One region of the Novosphingobium rhizovicinum genome, then DNA from elsewhere that is predicted to be linked to it. Evidence: riboswitches for the same ligand, from Rfam matches in the RefSeq annotation. Region 1 holds a riboswitch; each other region holds the start of a gene.
What was found. A riboswitch is a leader RNA that binds a small molecule or an ion and turns the genes downstream of it on or off. The one in region 1 is predicted to bind cobalamin.

Region 2: linked by a shared signal. The riboswitch ahead of cobW (cobalamin biosynthesis protein CobW) and the one ahead of ABUH87_RS14550 (TonB-dependent receptor plug domain-containing protein) in region 1 are both predicted to bind cobalamin.
Region 3: linked by a shared signal. The riboswitch ahead of ABUH87_RS12035 (TonB-dependent receptor plug domain-containing protein) and the one ahead of ABUH87_RS14550 (TonB-dependent receptor plug domain-containing protein) in region 1 are both predicted to bind cobalamin.
Region 4: linked by a shared signal. The riboswitch ahead of ABUH87_RS15670 (TonB-dependent receptor) and the one ahead of ABUH87_RS14550 (TonB-dependent receptor plug domain-containing protein) in region 1 are both predicted to bind cobalamin.

The regions. Positions count from the first base shown of each region.
Region 1 is NZ_JBFNXR010000052.1:40,162-44,634, reverse strand. Features, by position in the region: gene ABUH87_RS14550 (TonB-dependent receptor plug domain-containing protein) at 1-1,683, opposite strand, end outside; cobalamin riboswitch at 1,899-2,088, opposite strand; cobalamin riboswitch at 2,147-2,353, shown strand; gene ABUH87_RS14545 (hypothetical protein) at 2,574-3,161, shown strand; gene ABUH87_RS14540 (cobyrinic acid a,c-diamide synthase CobB) at 3,199-4,473, shown strand, end outside.
Region 2 is NZ_JBFNXR010000052.1:245,874-250,346, forward strand. Features, by position in the region: gene ABUH87_RS15350 (BCCT family transporter) at 1-184, opposite strand, end outside; gene ABUH87_RS15355 (energy-coupling factor ABC transporter permease) at 344-1,021, opposite strand; cobalamin riboswitch at 1,053-1,292, opposite strand; cobalamin riboswitch at 1,420-1,652, shown strand; gene cobW (cobalamin biosynthesis protein CobW) at 1,850-2,899, shown strand; gene cobN (cobaltochelatase subunit CobN) at 2,899-4,473, shown strand, end outside.
Region 3 is NZ_JBFNXR010000048.1:41,230-45,702, forward strand. Features, by position in the region: gene ABUH87_RS12035 (TonB-dependent receptor plug domain-containing protein) at 49-1,944, opposite strand; cobalamin riboswitch at 2,047-2,239, opposite strand; gene ABUH87_RS12040 (cell wall hydrolase) at 2,452-3,588, shown strand; gene ABUH87_RS12045 (hypothetical protein) at 3,751-4,059, shown strand; gene mdh (malate dehydrogenase) at 4,257-4,473, shown strand, end outside.
Region 4 is NZ_JBFNXR010000052.1:317,497-321,969, reverse strand. Features, by position in the region: gene ABUH87_RS15670 (TonB-dependent receptor) at 1-1,568, opposite strand, end outside; cobalamin riboswitch at 1,741-1,995, opposite strand; gene ABUH87_RS15665 (hypothetical protein) at 2,132-2,410, opposite strand; gene ABUH87_RS15660 (hypothetical protein) at 2,572-4,104, opposite strand; gene ABUH87_RS15655 (MFS transporter) at 4,195-4,473, opposite strand, start outside.

The DNA.
Region 1 (4,473 bases):
ACCGTCAGGGAGCTCGATGCCGCCTTCCACATTGGCGAGGTGGCGCGGCACACGGGCAAGCTGACGACCGAAGAAGGCACTGTCCTCGCTCCGGTCCTCAGCCTTGATCCAGCTGTAGTTGCCTTCCACGAACAGGACGTTCCAGCGCGCCGAACCGGTAAGCTCCAGCCCGCGCGCGCGGCTTTCCTTGACGTTGGCATAGTAGCCGAAGCGCGTCGTGTTCGTGCCCGGTATGTAGCAGACCGCTGGTTGCGCGCCGCTGGTGGGGCAATAGGCAAAGTCGATCAGGTTGTCTGTCTCCCGCTCGAACCAGGCTGCCGACGCGTGGAGGATATCGCCGAAACGGTGCTCAAGGCCCACCTCCCAGCCTTTCGCCTTTTCGGGCTCAAGGTCGGCAACTCCGTAGGCACTGAACAGCTGGTAGAGCGAAGGCGCCTTGAAGCCTTCATCGTAGCTGGCCCGCAGAATGGTTGCGCCCCCGTTTGGCGTGAATGCGCCACCGGCGCTGAACACGGTATTGTCGCCGAAGCGGGAGTTATGATCGTACCGCGCCCCGGCATTCAGCGTCAGGCCGGTGAGGGGGGTGATACGGAACTGGCCATAGAGGCTGTCGGTATCGACCCTGTAAGGCTGCAAGGTGTAGGGTGCCGCCGAGTTCGTGGGCGAAGCGGTGGACATCCGCTGCTCCTCCCGCTCGGCACCGAATACGATGTCCAGCATGTCCGCAGGCTTGTAAATGCCCTGATACTCGAACCGGCGGATGCGGCCCTGTGCGTCGAAGGTGATCTGGCGAATGCTGCGGTTCGGGTCGTAGTTCTCCCGGTCCGTCTCGGTCTGCAGCACCGCGAGGCGGTTCACCAGCTTGCCGTCGAACAGCTGGAAGTTCAGCCCCGCGTAGCCCGACCATTCGCCGGTCGTGCCATATGCAGCGGTGTCTCCGCTGAAACCGTCGAAGTCGCTGCGTGCGTCAGCCCAGTAGCCGCGTAGGTCGAGCCAGACGTCGGGCGAGAGCCTGATAGTGGCGGTGCCGCTCGCGGCCTGACGGGAATAGCCGTCATCCTCCGTCCCGTTCGCGCGGGCCGAAATGCCATCGGTGGTGAAGGTCGAGGCGGCGATGCGCCAGTCCACCATCTCGCTTGTACCGCCGATGCCCGCGCGGGCCGACACGGTCTCGTGCGTGCCCGCCTCGATGGCCATGCTTCCTTCCAGCGGCTTCTCGGGCCGGCGCGTGCGCACATTGACCACGCCGCCGATCGCATCGCTGCCCCACAGGATGGACTGTGGGCCGCGCAGGATCTCTATGCGTTCGATGTCGTCCAGCATCAGGTTGGAGAAGGCGTATCCGCCTGCGGTCGAAGAGGGATCGGCAAGGCGCATTCCGTCGATCACCATCACCGTCTGCCCGGCGTCCGCACCGCGGATGCGCAGCGAGGTGGCTGTTCCATATCCCCCGTTGCGCGAAAGGCTGATGCCTGGCGTACGCAGGAGAATGTCGGTTACGGTGATCGGCTGCGCCTCGATGACCGCTTCTTCGTCGAGAACCGTCACGCTGGCGGAGTTGCGCTCCTGCGCGACAGGAGTGCGGAACGCGGACACCACGATGCTTCCGTCAGGTGCATCGTCGGCATGGGCGGGCTGAATGGAAAAGGCAGTGAGGGCCAGTACGGTGGCCACAGAGGTCATGCGGTGCAAGGTGAAATCCCCTACTTGCAAACGGCGTCGGACCCTGCCGGTCGATCGTTGCAAGGAGGCGCGCGCGTGAGGGCCCCCGCAAGGTCGCAGGGCACGACATGACACCTCTTGCGCGGAGATCCCGGCAAGGCGGTTGCTGTCGTTGCGCGAGGGATGACCCCTCCTGACGGAAGGGCCCTCGAACACCCGGTGCACCCTGCCCGGATGAAGAACGACTGCGTCAGGCAGGTCTCCTGGCTTGCGGGTCAACGCCGTTCCGGCCGCCTTCTCAGGACAGGAAGTCCCAATGGCAAATGGCCGGATGGCTCTCCGCTTACAGTTGCAGGGGCAGCCCGGGGTTTTCACCCGAGTTCCCTTTTGATCCCCTCGCGGGGAACCCGTCGCGGCGCGGCCCCTACTGCGGGACGTGACGGCATGCAAGTACCTGCCGCTTGCGGTGCTCCGCCGTCTCGCCTAGGCAGAGGGCGTATCGGGTGCCCGAAAGGGCTTAATCGGGAAGTCCGGGATGGCGGTTCATGATCGCCAAAGCCGGCACTGCTCCCGCAACTGTAACCGGTGAGCGCATCGCCACGGTGCCATTGAAAGCTCCGGCTTTCGAGAAGGCGGCGAAGAGCGCGTTGATCCGGAAAGTCAGGAAACCGGCCTGATATCGTCGTTCCTTCGCGCGGGCGGGATGCACCGGGCGGACGAGGGATCCGCGTTCTTGCGGAAAGTGGCCCTTGGCGGACGACATTCGTGTGTCGCGTCGAAGGAGAGCCGTGAAGCCATGTTCAAGCCCTGATCAGCTTCAGGCGGAAGCATGTTCCGCCTTGCTCCCCCCGTGCGATCGGCGCGGCCTGCGGGCTCGCGTCGCGTTTCCACGTTCAGACCGGAAGCCCTTTATGAACCGTCACCTGTCCACACGTTCCCCGCGTTTCGAATTCGTCGCCTTTTGCGCGCTTACCTTGGTGATGCTGACCACCCGCAGCCATGCCTTGAGCGACGTAGTGCACTTACCTGATACCAGCCTTGCCAGTTTCTTCTTGCTGGGCTTCCTGGTTCGCCGGGCAAGCGCGTTTGCCGGGTTGTTCCTGTTCGGCTTTGCCATCGACGTCTGGACGATATTCGTCATGGGTGGCTCTGGCTTCTGCTTCACGCCCGCTTACTGGATGCTGCTGCCTGCCTATGGAGTGATGTGGTTTGCCGGTCGCGTGGTCGCCGACGGGTTCGGCGAAGAGCGATCAGCACTAGCAGCGGGGATCGCATTGCTGATCGCCGCCACATTGGTATCCAAGCTGCTCTCCAGCGGCGGTTTCTACTTCCTGGGCGGACGTTACCCTGATCCAACCATCGCTGAGTTCCTCCCGCGCCTTGAGCGCTATTTCCCGGGCACCCTTTTTGCCACTCTGCTGTGGTCCGGGATCGGCGCCACTGTCTACGCGGTGTACAAGGCCGCGCAGCCCCGCCTGAGCCGGGCCCACGCGCAGTGAGCAGCGCGCCTTTGGCACTACCGGTTTGCCCCGCCTTATGAGCACAACCGGCTCGTGCCCGGCTCTGATGGTGGCGGCGCCATCATCAGGTCAGGGCAAGACACTCGTCACCGCGGCTCTGGCCCGCCGTCACCGCGACGCCGGAAGGCGGGTGCGTGTCTTCAAGTGCGGGCCAGACTACCTGGACCCGATGGTGCTGGAACGCGCCTGCGGATCGCCGGTGCATCAACTCGACTTGTTCATGGTTGGCGAAGCCGCGTGTCGGCGCCTGTTGCACGACGCTGCACTGGATGCGGACCTGATCCTTGTGGAAGGCGTAATGGGCCTCTTCGATGGCACCCCGTCGGCCGCCGACCTGGCGAACCGGTTTGACCTGCCGGTTCTGGCGGTGATCGACGGCTCCGCCATGGCGCAGACGTTTGGCGCCCTTGTTCAGGGCCTCGCTACCTACCGTCGGGGCGTCAATCTCGCGGCCGTACTCGCCAACAAGGTTGGCAGCGCTCGCCACGCTGCGATGCTGGAGGAGAGCGTTCCCTCCGGCGTGCAGTGGCTGGGCGCCATGCCGCGCAACGCGGATATCGCTCTTCCCGAGCGGCATCTGGGGCTGATGCAGGCGCAAGAGATCGGCGACCTGGAGGACCGTCTCGCCAAAAGTGCGGCAAGCCTGCCAGACGCGGCGACCTGGCTGCCGCCTCCGGTGCACTTCGGCGGGTCCGACGGCCCAAGTACCCGGTTGCCCGCTCTTCTTCGGGGCACGCGCGTCGCCATCGCGCGCGACGAGGCTTTCGGGTTTATCTACCCGGCAAACCTGGCCTGCCTTCGTTCGCTGGGGGCCGAACTGCGGTTCTTTTCGCCCCTGAACGACCCCGCCTTGCCGGAGTGCGACGCCATCTGGTTTCCGGGAGGCTACCCGGAACTCCATCTCGCCGCACTCTCACAGAACAAGCGCATGATCTCGTCTGTCCGTGACCATCATTCGGCAGACAGGCCCATCCTCGCTGAATGCGGGGGGATGCTCTATTGTCTGGAAGAAGTGGTCGACAGTGGCGGGCGCCGCGCGGAACTCGCTGGCCTTTTGCCGGGATCCGCCACCATGCGCCCGCGCCTGACCGCGTTGGGTCTGCAGCAGGCGGACCTTCCGGGCGGCAGCATCCGGGGGCACACATTCCATTACTCCGACGCGTCCATTGAACTCGCACCGTCATGGTTTGCAACGCGTCCAGGAGGCGAGCAGGGGGAGGCAATCTATCGGTCAGGACGCCTGACCGCGACTTATGCCCACTTCTATTTCGCATCGGGGCCGCAAGCCGTT
Region 2 (4,473 bases), 210 kb from region 1:
CGAAATCGAGGACGATCAGCGCCTGTACAGCCGCGAACAGCCGCTCCGCACGGCCGGGGAACACAGATCCGAACAGCGCGAAAGCCAGGATCAGCGCGGCCGACACGAAGAAGACCGGCGGATTGACGTTCATCCGCGGAGCACGTCCCGCCGGAGCGGCTTCTTTCAGGACTGGCTCGCTCATTCGCCTCCTCGTGTGCGCGGCCGCGGCGGCTTCGGCAGGAACATCGCTAACGGCTGGGCCGCTGCCCAGTTGCCGCGCCTGTAAATATCAGCTGCACCCGCCGGTAGGCTCCGAAGCGGCCAATGCGCAAGCGAGGCGGCAGGAAACTCCTGCCGCAGATCACCCGGCCTCGTAGAGACGCCGCTCCACGAAGCCGCTGCCTTTGAGCTGATGGAGCGCCTTTGCGCCCCACAGCACGGCAAGGTCCACCAGCGGCTCGACGATGATCACCAGCATGTAAGCGGCGCCGAACGTGGCCACCGAAGCCGCGCTGGCCGACGTGAAGCCTTGCCCCCAGAAGGTCCAGAACGCCACCCAGCTGACGATCCCGGCCTGGTAGGTGCTAGAGAGCGTAAGAGTCTGGCTATAGCCAAGGGCGACGTAGGGCGTATCGGGCGCGATGATCCGGCGTGCGAGTGCGCTCAGGCCGAACAGCGGCACCAACAAGGTGGTCACGTTCATGCCGAACTGCGGCAGGTCAGAGGGCGCGAAGAACATGCCCTGGACCAGTAATCCGACAACGAGGCCGATCGCGGTCGGCGCAAGTCCCAGCCCCAGGAACAGGGTCGATCCCAGGATCAGGTGTACTTCCGAGACGCCGACCGGATGGTGCGGCAACACCTGGAAGAAGCTGAAAGCCAGCGCACTGGCAACGAGGCAGCGCGCAGCCAGGGATAACGATCCATTGGTTTTGACGGCATCGGCTGCCAACTTCAGAGCATAGGATCCGGCGGCAGCTGCGGTGATATAGCCCAGCCAGATCTTGCCCGGGGCAACGAAGCCCGGTTCGATGTGCATTGCAGTTCTCCTGCCGTCCCACCGACGGCTTTGAGTGGACAGATGCACGGCCGGTCTCCTGGCTCGCGGGTCATCGCTTGATGCGCACCTTCCCAAGCCTCGCATGTCTCAGCGTCCGGCCCAGTGGATGGCGGGACTGGTCCGCCATGCGCTTCTCGCTCGCCGCTTACAGTCGCGGGGGCGGCTGAGGCTCCGGGCGATACCGCCCTACCCTCATTCCCAGTGTTTCAGAGCCAACTGGCTCAAAAACGCCGTACGGGGGCAGCGGTAACGACGGTCCGGACTTCCAGTCAAGAAAAATGCCGCCTCCACCTCATCAGTGCCATGCGCAACTCGCACCTTGCCGCAGCGGTTGGCGGCGAGTACGAGCATTCCTGTTCGCACTGGCCTTGGCCGCTGCGGACGAAGATCGCGCCGGTGCCTCGCAAGAGGCTTGAATGGGAATGCGGTGAGAGGGCTTGCTCCTCGATTCCGCGGCTGTCCCTGCAACTGTAAGCGGTGAGCGCGATGCACATGCTCTCTGGATCGAGAGCAGCCACTGGGCCGGACGCTGAGACATGCGAGGCCTGGGAAGGCGTGCATCAAGCCTTGACCCGCGAGCCAGGAGACCTGCCGGCGTCTGGTCGCTCTTGCCGTGGCCCAGGGGATGGCCAAGGCACGGTACCTTCCGTCTGAGCGACATCATGCATGCGGCCGGGGCCGCATCGGCACGCTTGCGTCGGGCGCCTCTCGCGCCGGTCCGATGCGCGTGTGCCGTTCGCTGGCGCGCGTCATCTGCGTACCGGCCTGCCCCGCCGCGTAGTGTCGCCGGCGCGGCAGGAGAGTACCTTGAGCAAAGTACCCACGACCGTCATCACCGGCTTTCTCGGAGCCGGCAAGACCACACTGATCCGCCATCTGCTCGGCAACGCCGGCGGGCGACGTCTGGCGCTCATCATCAACGAGTTCGGGGATGTCGGCGTCGATGGCGAACTGGTGAAGGGCTGCAACGATGCCGCCTGTCCCGAGGACGATATAGTCGAACTGGCCAATGGCTGCATCTGCTGCACCGTCGCCGACGACTTCCTGCCGACGATGATGAAGCTGCTCGACCGGCCCAACCGGCCCGAGCACATCATCATCGAGACTTCGGGGCTCGCCCTGCCCAAGCCGCTGGTCAAGGCGTTCCAGTGGCCCGACATCCGTACCCGCGCCACGGTGGATGGCGTGGTCGCGCTGATCGACGCCGACGCGGTGGCAGCCGGGCGCTTCGCCACTGACGAGGCCGCACTGGCGGCGGCCCGCGCCGCCGATCCCAGCCTCGACCATGAAAGCCCGCTGGAAGAGCTGTTCGAGGAGCAGCTCGGCTGCGCCGACATGGTTGTGCTCAACAAGACCGACCTGATCGACGCCGAGCCGCTGGCTGCAGTCGAACGGCAAGTGGAAGCGGAAATCCGCCCCGGCGTGAAGATCGTGCGCGCAGCCCATGGCGTGGTGGACATCGCCGCCTTGCTCGGCATCACCGCCGCCGCCGAGGACGATCTCGACTCCCGCCCCTCGCACATCGACGGCCTGGACGCCGATCACGATCACGACGACTTCGACAGCTTCGTCGTCGCGGGCGGCGAAGTGGCCGATCTGGACGCCATGCTGACGGGCATGGCTACGTTGATCGCCCGCCATGATGTGCTGCGCATCAAGGGCATGGTCGCAGTGACAGGCAAAGGCAGCCGTCTCGTGGTGCAGGCCGTCGGCCCGCGCATCCAGCACTTCTACGATCGCCCTTGGCTTCCGTCCGAAAGCAGGCGCACGCAGCTGGTGGTCATCGGTCAGAAGGGCCTGGACCGCGCTGCCATCGAAGCGGGTCTTGCCCCGCAGCTCGGTTCCGTAGCCGCCTGATGCACCTGCTGTCCGCCACCCCCGGCACGATCTCCAACGGCGAGGAGGCGATCGACCTCGATCAGCCGCCGGGTGACATCGTGATCCTCACGGTGGCGGACAGCGAGCTGGCGTGCTTCGCCAAAGCTGCGGCCAGGCTGGCTGAGGAAACGCCCACAGCGCCGAGCGTGCGCCTCGCAAACCTGCTGCAACTGCGGCATCCGTACTCGGTCGACCTCTATGTCGAGAAGGTGCTGGCGCACGCCCGCTTCATCTGCGTCGTGCTGCTGGGCGGCAAGAGCTACTGGCCCTACGGCATTGACGAGATCGCCGCCCTAGCCCGCGCGCGCGGCATTGCCTTTGCCGCTATTGCCGATGGGCGCGAGTTGGACCCGGCCCTGGACCGCGCCTGCACGATGCCGCTCGAATTGGTGGAGCGGCTGCGCGAGTATCTCCGGCAGGGCGGTCCAGCCAATGCCCTCTCCTTTCTGCGCACGGCGGCGCAAGCGATTGGGGAGGACTGCGGTCCTGCGGACAATCCGGTGCCGGTGGCCGAGGCCGGGCTCTACCTTTCCGGCAAGGACCGCCCGAGCCTTGCAGACCTGCGGGCGAGCTGGCGGCCGGATGCGCCGGTTGCGGTGCTGGTGTTCTATCGCGCGCTGATGATCGCCGGTACGCTGGAAGCTGTCGACGCCATGATTGCTGCGCTACAAGAGCGCGGGTTCAACGTCGCCGCCGTCCACGTGCGCGCCTTGCGCGAACCTTTCGTGATCGACTGGCTGGGCGGTCTCCTGCACGAGGTCTCGCCCGACGTGATCGTCAACGCCACCAGCTTCGCCGCCTCATCCTCGGGCGAGCCACGCAATCCGAGCGTGCTGGAACGCGCCGACTGCCCCATCCTGCAGGTCGCGTTCGCGGGCGTGGAGGAAGGCGAATGGCGCGACGCAGCGCGCGGCCTTGGACCGCGCGACCTGGCGATGAACGTCGCCCTGCCGGAGGTCGACGGACGGGTCTTCACCCGTGCTGTCGCCTTCAAGGCGGCCGAGCGCTTCGATGCGGTGACGCAATGCAGCATCGTGGTGCCCCGTGTCGCGCCGGACCGCGTGGCCTTCGTAGCCGATCTTGCCGCCGCCTGGGCGCGCCTGCGCCGCACGCCCACGCCGGAACGCCGGGTGGCGCTGGTGCTGGCGAACTATCCAAATCGCGATGGGCGGATCGGCAACGGCGTCGGCCTCGACACGCCCGCCAGCGCTGCCTCGATCCTCGCCAGTCTGGGCACGGCGGGATACGACATCGGCGATGCGCCGCGAGAGGGTGCCGCGCTGATGCGGTGCATGACCGGGGGTGTCACCAACGCTCCTGATGCGCGAGACCGACCCGGCGAGATCGCACTGCCACTGGCCGATTATCTCGCCGCATTCGCCAAGATACCGGCCGCTGCGCGCAATTCCATGCTGGAGCGCTGGGGCGAGCCGGCACACGATCCCTTTGTGCGTGACGGCGCTTTCCGGCTGCCTGTGCACCGCTTCGGCAATGTTGCGATCGCGGTGCAGCCGGCGCGCGGGTACAACATAGATCCCAAGCAGACCTACCAC
Region 3 (4,473 bases), on a different contig from region 1:
GGCCCTTTGTCCGGGCAGCCGTTCCAGGGACAGGGCGAGCCCCTCCTGTCACATCCGGGCTCGCAGACCCACGAAGGCAGACCGTCCGGCCGTGCCATATCCGGAGACTGTCTGATAACTTTCATCCGCAAGGTTCTCTACACGGCCGAAAATCTCAAGATACTGTGTCACAGGCACGCTCGCCCTCAGAGTCCCCAGGACGTAGCTGGAAAGACGCGTGAAATTGCCCGGATCGTCATAGCTTTCCCCGACGAGCCGCACGTCGCCGCCGATCGCCAAGCCGGTAAGTGGGCCCGCCGTGATGGGCGACCAATCGAGCGAGGCCGTCAGCGTGTGCCGCGGACGTCTTGCGAGGTCGTTGCCCTCGCTCACTCCGCCCTCGGTTCGGTCAATCGATTTGACGTAAGTGTAGGCTGCCTGTCCGCGCAACGTGCTGCTCATCCTGGCGCCCAGTTCGAGTTCCATGCCGGTTGCGCGCGCACGTCCGATATTGATGTAGTAGCCGAAGGGACGGGTTTCGCAGAGGCTCCCTTCGCATGAGATGAAGCCAATGAGATCGCGGCTGTCGCGCCGAAATCCGGTGAGTGCGAAGTGGAGCGCTCCGTTGCGGTCGCCGTATTCCACGCCTGCGTCATAACTGCGGCTCTTCTCGGGTCTGAGCGCTCCGTTCCCGTATTCCGAGAAAAGCTGATAGAGCGTGGGAACCTTGAACCCTTCACCATACGACGCGCGCAGGCGCCAGTCGTCGCCGAGCGCGGCGCTACCGTTGGCACCGAACGTCCAGCGATCACCGAAGCGCGAATGGTCATCGTAGCGCACGCCGGCCGCCACTGTGAACGCATCCGAGTACCAGCCTAGCAGCGCGTGTCCGCTTGAAAGATGGGCCTTGCGGCGGGACGCAGAGCTGACATCGATGCGGGTCCATTCGTGATCTGCGCCGAAGTCCAGCCGGAGAGCATCGTATGCCCGCCATGCGCCCCGAAGCTCTGCACGGCGACTCTGCCCCTGTGTCTGCGAAGTCGGATCCGTCGGGGAGCTCGGGTCGAAGTAGCGGCGGCGTGTGTCTGAAACCTGGTATCCGGCATTCAGATCAACTGCGTCGGAAGACCACGCGAGCCCAGCGCGCCCGCCAATCTCTCGTGTCTTCTGGTACTCGTGCGTGTCCGCGAAGACGTAGAGAGGCGCCGGATAGCCGTCGATCTCCAGCTTGCCCTGTGTGTACCTGCCGGTGAGTGTCGCCTCCAAAGCAGACGTGAGCGCATACCTAGCGCGTCCGTTGGCCCGCCACTGTCGAAAACCGTCTTCTTCCGATCCAGCCGCTGCCTGGCTTAGCCCGTCAGTCCTCAGGTACCCGCCATTCAGCGTGACACCGTAACGGTCTGTGGACAGGCCCGCTGTCACTTGACCATCGAATGTATCGCGCGTGCCATACTCTGCGGTCGTCTCGACGCCATTGAGCTCGCGCGATGTCAGAGAGATGACACCACCGATGGCTTCCGAACCCCAGATCACCGAGTTCGATCCGCGCAGAAGCTCTACGCGCCCGACGCCACCGGCGCTGACGTTGGCGAAGTCATAGCCGCCCCCCGGTGCGGCGACATCCGCGACCCTGATGCCATCGATGAGGACCAGCACCTGCTGCGAGTTGGCGCCCCGCACGAAGACGCTCGTCGTGCCACCCAGACTGCCGTTTCGCGAGAACGTGACTCCAGGCAGACGCTCAAGCACTCGCGCGATATCGGGGCCCTGGATCGACTTCAGCTCCGCCGTCCCGATGACACTGACAGGCTGACCAGTCTTGTCGATGTCGAGGCGGCTGCCAGTGGCAAGAACGGTGATCTCCGTCCCTTCGCCAACGCCGGTCGCTGAGGCGAGCGGCACGTCCTGAGCACGTGCCTGCATCGCCAACGTGAGTGACGAACCAAGCAAAAACAGATACTTCATAGATAAACCTCCAGCCCTGAACGAATTGCCGCTCATGGCGAGAGGGCCGCGCCCATTGCTTGGCGCGCGGTCCACGCTGCATTCCGGTACACCCCGCCCGGCGCGGAACGACCGTCTTGGGCAGGTCTCCTGGCTCCCGGATCGCTGCCCACCCTCGCCTTCCCGGCCGCCTTCGAAGCTGCACCAGTGGCTGGTTGAGAGTGGACTCCCCGGTCACAGTTGCGGGGGCAGCTCGGTATCGCACCGAATTCCCTCTTAGGCCCGGCAATCGGGCACCCATGACGTGAGCGGGCGGATAGAAGCACAAGTCAGGCCTGGCAAGGGTAACTGCACGGAACCATCGCCGCGCTCGCGGAGCAGGAGTCTTTAAGCTCTTAAGGCTATGGCTGGCCCCTGTGCCGTGACGGGACGCGAGGGAATCGCCGCTGTTCTACGCTGCGCCCGCACTTATGCGGAGGGGGTGACGGTCTGCCGCCGTACACCCCCTCCCGCTAGAATCAGGATTGCATGACGGCCCGCCTCGCCCAACTCTGTCTTAACGAGCAGCGCTCCCGCGATTTCACGGCACGGCTGACACACAAAGGCATGCGAGGCCATCGCGCTAAAGCCCAGCGCAAGAAGGCCCGCCTGGCAGCAGCCCTCATGGGTCTCGCCGCTCTCCCGGCGTTTTCGGCTAACCCCAACGCACTCGCAGCTTTCCGGATCGGCGACGCAATTGCGCACGAGGCGGGAATGGACCCGATGCCGTTCGAGCGGAAGGGCGAGAGTTTTCCCGGCTCCGCGTTCTACTACCTTGATCTTGAGGCCAACCCGGCACCAGCAGCGTACTCTGCCATTGCGACCGAGATCGGGTCTGTCTTTCAGAATGAACCGGCAGCGCGCCCTCTGCGCGTCGACAACAGCGGCATCGATCGCTTGCGTGCAGAGCAGTGCCTGACGGCTGCGATCTATTACGAAGCGGCGAGCGAAGCCGATGCCGGACAGCGTGCGGTCGCCCAGGTTGTTCTTAACCGGGTCGCCCATCCCGCATATCCGAACACTGTCTGCGGCGTGGTCTTTCAAGGCTCGGAACGCACGACCGGCTGCCAGTTCACGTTCACCTGCGACGGGTCACTGGCACGCCGCCCCCAGCGTCTGTTCTGGGACCGAGCCGCAAACGTGGCCCGGCAGGCGCTGGCGGGCTATGTCTACACTCCCGCCGGTCTGGCGACGCACTATCATACGCTTGCAGTCCATCCGTACTGGGCATCAAGCTTACGCTATATGCTCACCATCGGCGCTCACCGCTTTTACAGCTTCAACGGAGCCGCCGGAAAACATGCGGTCTTCCGCTTCGCCTATCTCGGCGGCGAACCCACTCCAGGCCCTCGGCCCCGGCAGCCTGCGCCAGCCCAAGCCGGAGACACTTCAATCGATCCCGTGGACATCCAGCAGGTGTTTGATCGGGGAGCCATGCAGGCCGATCGCTCGGCGGCGTCGCTTCATACCGGCGCGCCAACGGCTGCGCCTCTCTACACCAATGAACTCACGCGCAGAGGCGGCGACGCGCTCTACAGCGGCGACAACTTGCCGGGCGGTCACGAGGTTCGAGACGAATATCGCAACAGCGGCCAGTGGATCGCCAGCCCGGTCGGCAGCTTGTGAACTGAGTACCCGTGCATTTCATCTGCTGACGTGAGCGACGGAACGCCGGTCCAGCAAGCCGGACAGATGATCCTCAACGTCTCTGAAACCATAGACTTGCACCGATGGATTAGGACAATGCGGCTAAGCCTCTCAGATCAATAACGACAAAGGGCCGCACCCATGACCATCCGCTTCGCCGCAGCAAACACGGCATCCAATATTGTCGTTCGCGCATGCCGCTGCCGGTCGGTCGAGTTGCGCCCGGTGAACGACAACGATCGACACCGGCTGGATCAGTCTCTGCTGGCCGCTGCCCTGCGCCACTTCGCGCGGCACGGCATGGCCGCCGCCGAGAACGCAGCCAATCGCGCATTGTGGGCCCGGCGCGACGGCGATGATCAAGCATGCCTGCACTGGCTCGCCCTGTGCCGTCAGCTAGACCGGCGCATGGCAGACAGCCTCACCGCTCAGATGGAGGCGGTGTCGTAAAGGGTGGTTATTGCTATTGCGATCCTTTATCATTAAGAGGCGTAATTACTGGGGCTTTTCACCTTTAGAGTGTTGCATTGTCAGCACCGCGGGCCTAGGCACGCGCGGAACGCAATTTGGAGCCTGCCATTTTTGCGGAGCAAGGCAGGCCGCCCTTTTTCGTCCGCTGCTCCCGCTCGTGAAGGACTGACAGGCACATGGCTCGCAAGAAGATCGCCCTTATCGGCGCCGGCAACATCGGCGGCACTCTGGCTCACCTCGCCGCGCAGAAGGAACTGGGCGACATCGTCCTGTTCGACATCGCCGACGGCGTCCCCCAGGGCAAGGCGCTCGACTTGTCGCAGTGTGGCCCGGTTGAAGGCTTCGACGCGCAGATCACCGGCACCAGCGACTACAAGGATATCGCCGGCGCCG
Region 4 (4,473 bases), 280 kb from region 1:
GCCTCCCACTGCCTGCCGGTCGACAGGTCGAAGGCGCTCTGCGCGAGGGAGGTCGACACGAGCGCGCCAACCGGGTCAGCCGCGGTGGCGTAGGAGACGTAGAGCGACATGAACGGTACCGGGTTGAGAACCGCGCCAAGCCGCCAGGTCACCGCATCAGGCGTGGAGGTGAAGTCGTTGGCGGGGTTGATGTAGTCTCGTTTGGCGATTTCGGGTCGGTCATACCGCAACCCGCCGACGAGAGAGAAACGATCGCCCAAGGCCAGACGATCCTCCGCGAAGATCGCGTACTGCCTGATCGTGTTCTTGTAGCGGGCCTGGGTCGCCGCAGCCCCGGTCTGCTGGATAAACCGCCCCACGAAGGGGTCAGCGATATCCACGAGACGGGTGGCGTTGTTCCCGCTGTTGCTGACGTTCTTGTAGGTGATGTCGTTGTAGTCCGCGCCGATCACGAAGCGATTGTCGATCCCGCTGTCGAGATCGTGCGACAGCGTCGCAGTCGTACGGTTCCCTGTCTGCCGCTGAAGATGGTAGAGTTCGAGAAAGCTTGACTGGCGAATGGTCGCTGCCGCCGTGGCACTTGCGGCTATCCACCTGGCGTTCTCGCTGTTGAACCAGTACTTGTTCGCGGTCAGATGATAGAACGTGCTGCGCAGCGTGAGCGTGTCGCTTGGCGCCCACTCAACTCGCAGCTGGCTCCAGTTGTCGCGGAAGCGCAAGTCGGCATCGCTGACGTTGTAGTTGTTCTTGCGGATCGAAAGGTCGAGCCCGTCGTCGATCAGCGGCACACCGAACCAGGTTCGCGGCTTCTGGCGGCTGTAATCGTGCGAGACAGTCAGGCTGAGCGTTTCTGTCGGGTGGAAGCGCAGTGCACCCGAAAGAGCGATAGCGCTGCTGTCACCACGCTCCATCCAGCCATTGGACTGGCGATAGCTGGCATCGACGCGGTAGCCGATGCGATCGGTAACCGGGCCGCCGCTGCCTGCCGCCAGGTTCGCAAACCCATAGGACCCCAGCCCTGCCCGCAAGGCGTGCTGGTACTCATCGCTCGGCTGCTTGCGCACGACGTTCACCGCACCGCCGATCGCGGCCTCGCCATAGAGAACCGAAGCGGGTCCGCGCAGCACTTCGACCGCCTCCGCCATCCACGGGTCCGCCGGGAACGTCAGAGTGTTGTTGTACATCCGCATGCCGTCGTAGAGCTGCATCACGCTGTTCTGACCGGCGAACCCGCGAGCCGAGAGGTTGTAGCCAAATACGCCCGAGGTGTTCACGATACCGGTGGCGCGGGCTGCGGCGTCCTGAACCGTAAGGTCGCCGCGCAGGCGGATCGCATCACCATCGAGAATTTCGACGCTCGCCGGTGTCTGAAGCGGCGTGAGATTGAGCCGGCTTCCGCCCTCGCTGACCTTGTTGAGCTGCAGCGGGTCCACCACGCCGGTGACGATGATCTCGCCAGTCGGATCGTCCTCTCGGGCTGCCGGCTGCGTCTGCGCGGACGCCGGTGAGCATAGAAGCATGCTCAGCACGAGCGCGAAAATACACGTGTCTGTATGATGAAAAGCCATTGAAAGTGCCCCGTCGGCATCAGGTGACGTAGGCGGGGCGTCCGCACGAACGGTCGGCGCGCGCCAACGGGCGGACGCCAGAAAGCGCCCGCGGCACGAACCGATACGGCCCCAGCCGCTCGTTCGTCGCTCGACGGAAGAACCGTGCCTGGGCCATCCCCTGGACCAAAGCATGAGCGACCAGACGCCGGCAGGTCTCCTGGCTCACGGGTCATCGCTTGATACACGGCCTTCCCAGGCCTCGCATGACTTAGCGTCCGGCCCAGTGGCTGCGACAAAGACGTGTGTCCTGCCGCGTGTGCATCGCGCTCACCGCTTACAGTTGCAGGGACAGCCCCGGATTTGGACCTTCAGGCATGCGCCTGAACCGTCCTCACCGCGTTCCCTTTTAAGCCTCTCTCAAGGCACCGGCGCGATCATTATCCGGCGCCGCTACTGGAGCGGTGCCGGACGCGCGCCGGATAGTAGGTGCGAGGTCGGTCCGCAAGCCTCCATTCATGCGAAGCGGCTGGAGCGATTTGCCGGAGCAACTGTGTTGCGACGCGGAGATTGTTCCTGCTTGTCTACTCCGCCGCGCCGGGAAGCCGCTCTGCAGCCAGCACATCATCATAACCGCTTTTCAGGCGACCTCCGCGAGCGATCTGATTCAGGGCCCGCGCTCTCAAATTCTCGCCTTGCACTGCCAGTGCCGCCGCCAGCGCCCGGTCAGCGACATCGCCGGCATCGAGCACGCTGCCCCGGGGCGCCTCTCCTTGCAGGTCTTCGATATAACGGAAGAGGGCAGACGGCCTGCGGCTCTGCGTCGGTTCAGCCGGTCTGACAGAACTCGTTGTGTAGGTCATGCCGCTCTTCACGCCCGGATTTGCAGCGCACCGGTCCGTGCGCTGGAGCATGCACCGCAGCGAACCTCTGCACATGCGCAATGGCATAATGTCGCATCACAAGAGTGAGCAAGCGTATGAGGTGGCAAACAGCCCACCGTCTTATCAGTGATGCACTCCATTCACTTGCAGGCGGCGTTGCCCGCGTGGGGCTTGGTGAAGAACGCTATGGACGTCGCCGGGATGCGCGTTGAAGGTCCTGCTGATACGCCACGCAGACCGGAAAGGGAGCCGTCCGCTTGCAGGTGAGGCGTTTGGCCGTTCACCGTCACGCTTGTTCCGTCAACAGATGGCGCCTCCAGCAGCCAGACCTTTGCTCCTTCGCCTAAGGTCAGGACCTGCGGTGTATCGCCATAATTGATAGCGACCATGCCCACTCCCCCGTTCGATTCCGGCAGGCAATGAGCGTAGATTCGCAGGTTTTCCGCCGGCGAAGGAGGAGAGGCCAGAACGGTCGTACCCATCGTCCTGCGCCACAGCACGGCTGCCCAATAGTTCGGCCGCGGGTTCTTCGTACCCTCCTCGATCAGCGAGTAGTCCGATGCCGTAAGCGTGTTGTGGAACACCACGCGCACGCCCTTCTGAGCCAGCAGGCCGAGCTGATTGACATACCGGAACGTGTCCAGGAAAGTCGCTGCCCAAGGACTTCCGCCGCAAGCAGCCTGCGCCGTTTCCGTCACCCACATGGGATCGCCCCGCTCGTACTTGTCGCGGAGCCCCGAATAATATTTCCAGTCCCGCAGGGTGAGATCGAGCCATGTGGGTGTCAGCGCCTGCGATTGCTGCGCCTGCTCTGCCTGTGTGTTCGCGCAGCGCTGCGAAACGCCGCCATAAAAGTGGTATGACACTGCATCGACAGCGTTGGGATTGGCTTTCATCAGCTCTTCGGTGAGCAGCATTCTGGCCAGGGTCGCGACCGGGATCTTGCTGAGGTCGCCACCTTCGCCAACTCCCCCGGGTCCGACGATCTTCGTGTTCGGGGACACTTTGCGCGCCCAGTCGAGGAAGATCGAGAAATCGCGCGTGTAGTCTGCAACGGAATAGCCCTTGGGCAGTCGGCCTAGTGAGGCGGCATTCGGCTCGTTAATGAACTCGGCAAAGCCAAGTTCGCCTCCGGCCGCGCGTGTCAGATCCAGCAGCCGTTGTGCTTGCTCCGTCTGCCAGACGCCGTCCGCCCCCCTTGGTCCCTCGCTGACGGCGAAGCTCACGCCGACCTTCGCGTCGACAGCCTTGGCGAAATCCACGACCCCGCGCCACTGATCGCGCGTCAGCACTTGATTGTAACCCTCCGGCGGCTCGCTGAGGTGCTCGCCATCGGCTTCAAGGTAGGTGGAATTGGCCCAGGTGCCGCTTACGCGCATGTAGGCCGGACCAAGGTGCTTTGTCAGGGCGCGAAGTCGCTTGTCGGAAAGATCTTCGGGCGGCCGCTGCCGGTATTGCTCACCCGGCGGCCCGCCGTATGGCGCCCAGAACCGTCCTCCGGTGACCTCCACCATCTCCACATTGTAGGACTGGAAACGTTCGTCGACTTCGGCGATCCGCGGCAATTGATCCAGACGCATGCCGCCGCCGGCTGGGCTGGCGGATGCAGCCGCGCTTGCCAGCAGAAGTGCGCTGACCGAACAGGCCATGCTCGATTTCCGAATCCGCCTCATTTGTTCGTCCTCTCGCGCTCTTTTATCATTGTCTCAGTGCAATCGCGCAGTGCTCTGGCCCTCAGAAGGAAAGCGGGACACGCGCGTGGATCACGCTTCGCTTGCGGTCTGCTCACGCAGGGCTGCCTCGGTGTCGGGCATGGCCTTGCGGTGAACGCTGAGGAACAGAGCGAACACTCCGCCGATGGCAGTCAGTCCGGCTATCCACCCCATCGTCAGACGGAAGCCCTGCGGAGAGGGAAGCTGCGCGCCGCTCACCGGATCGGTCAGCGTTGCAGTCGCCAGCAGAACCGCGATGACCTGCGCCCCGATGGCCGATGCCATGCCGCGTGTCACGGCGATGGTGCCGATCGCTTCACCGGTCCGCGC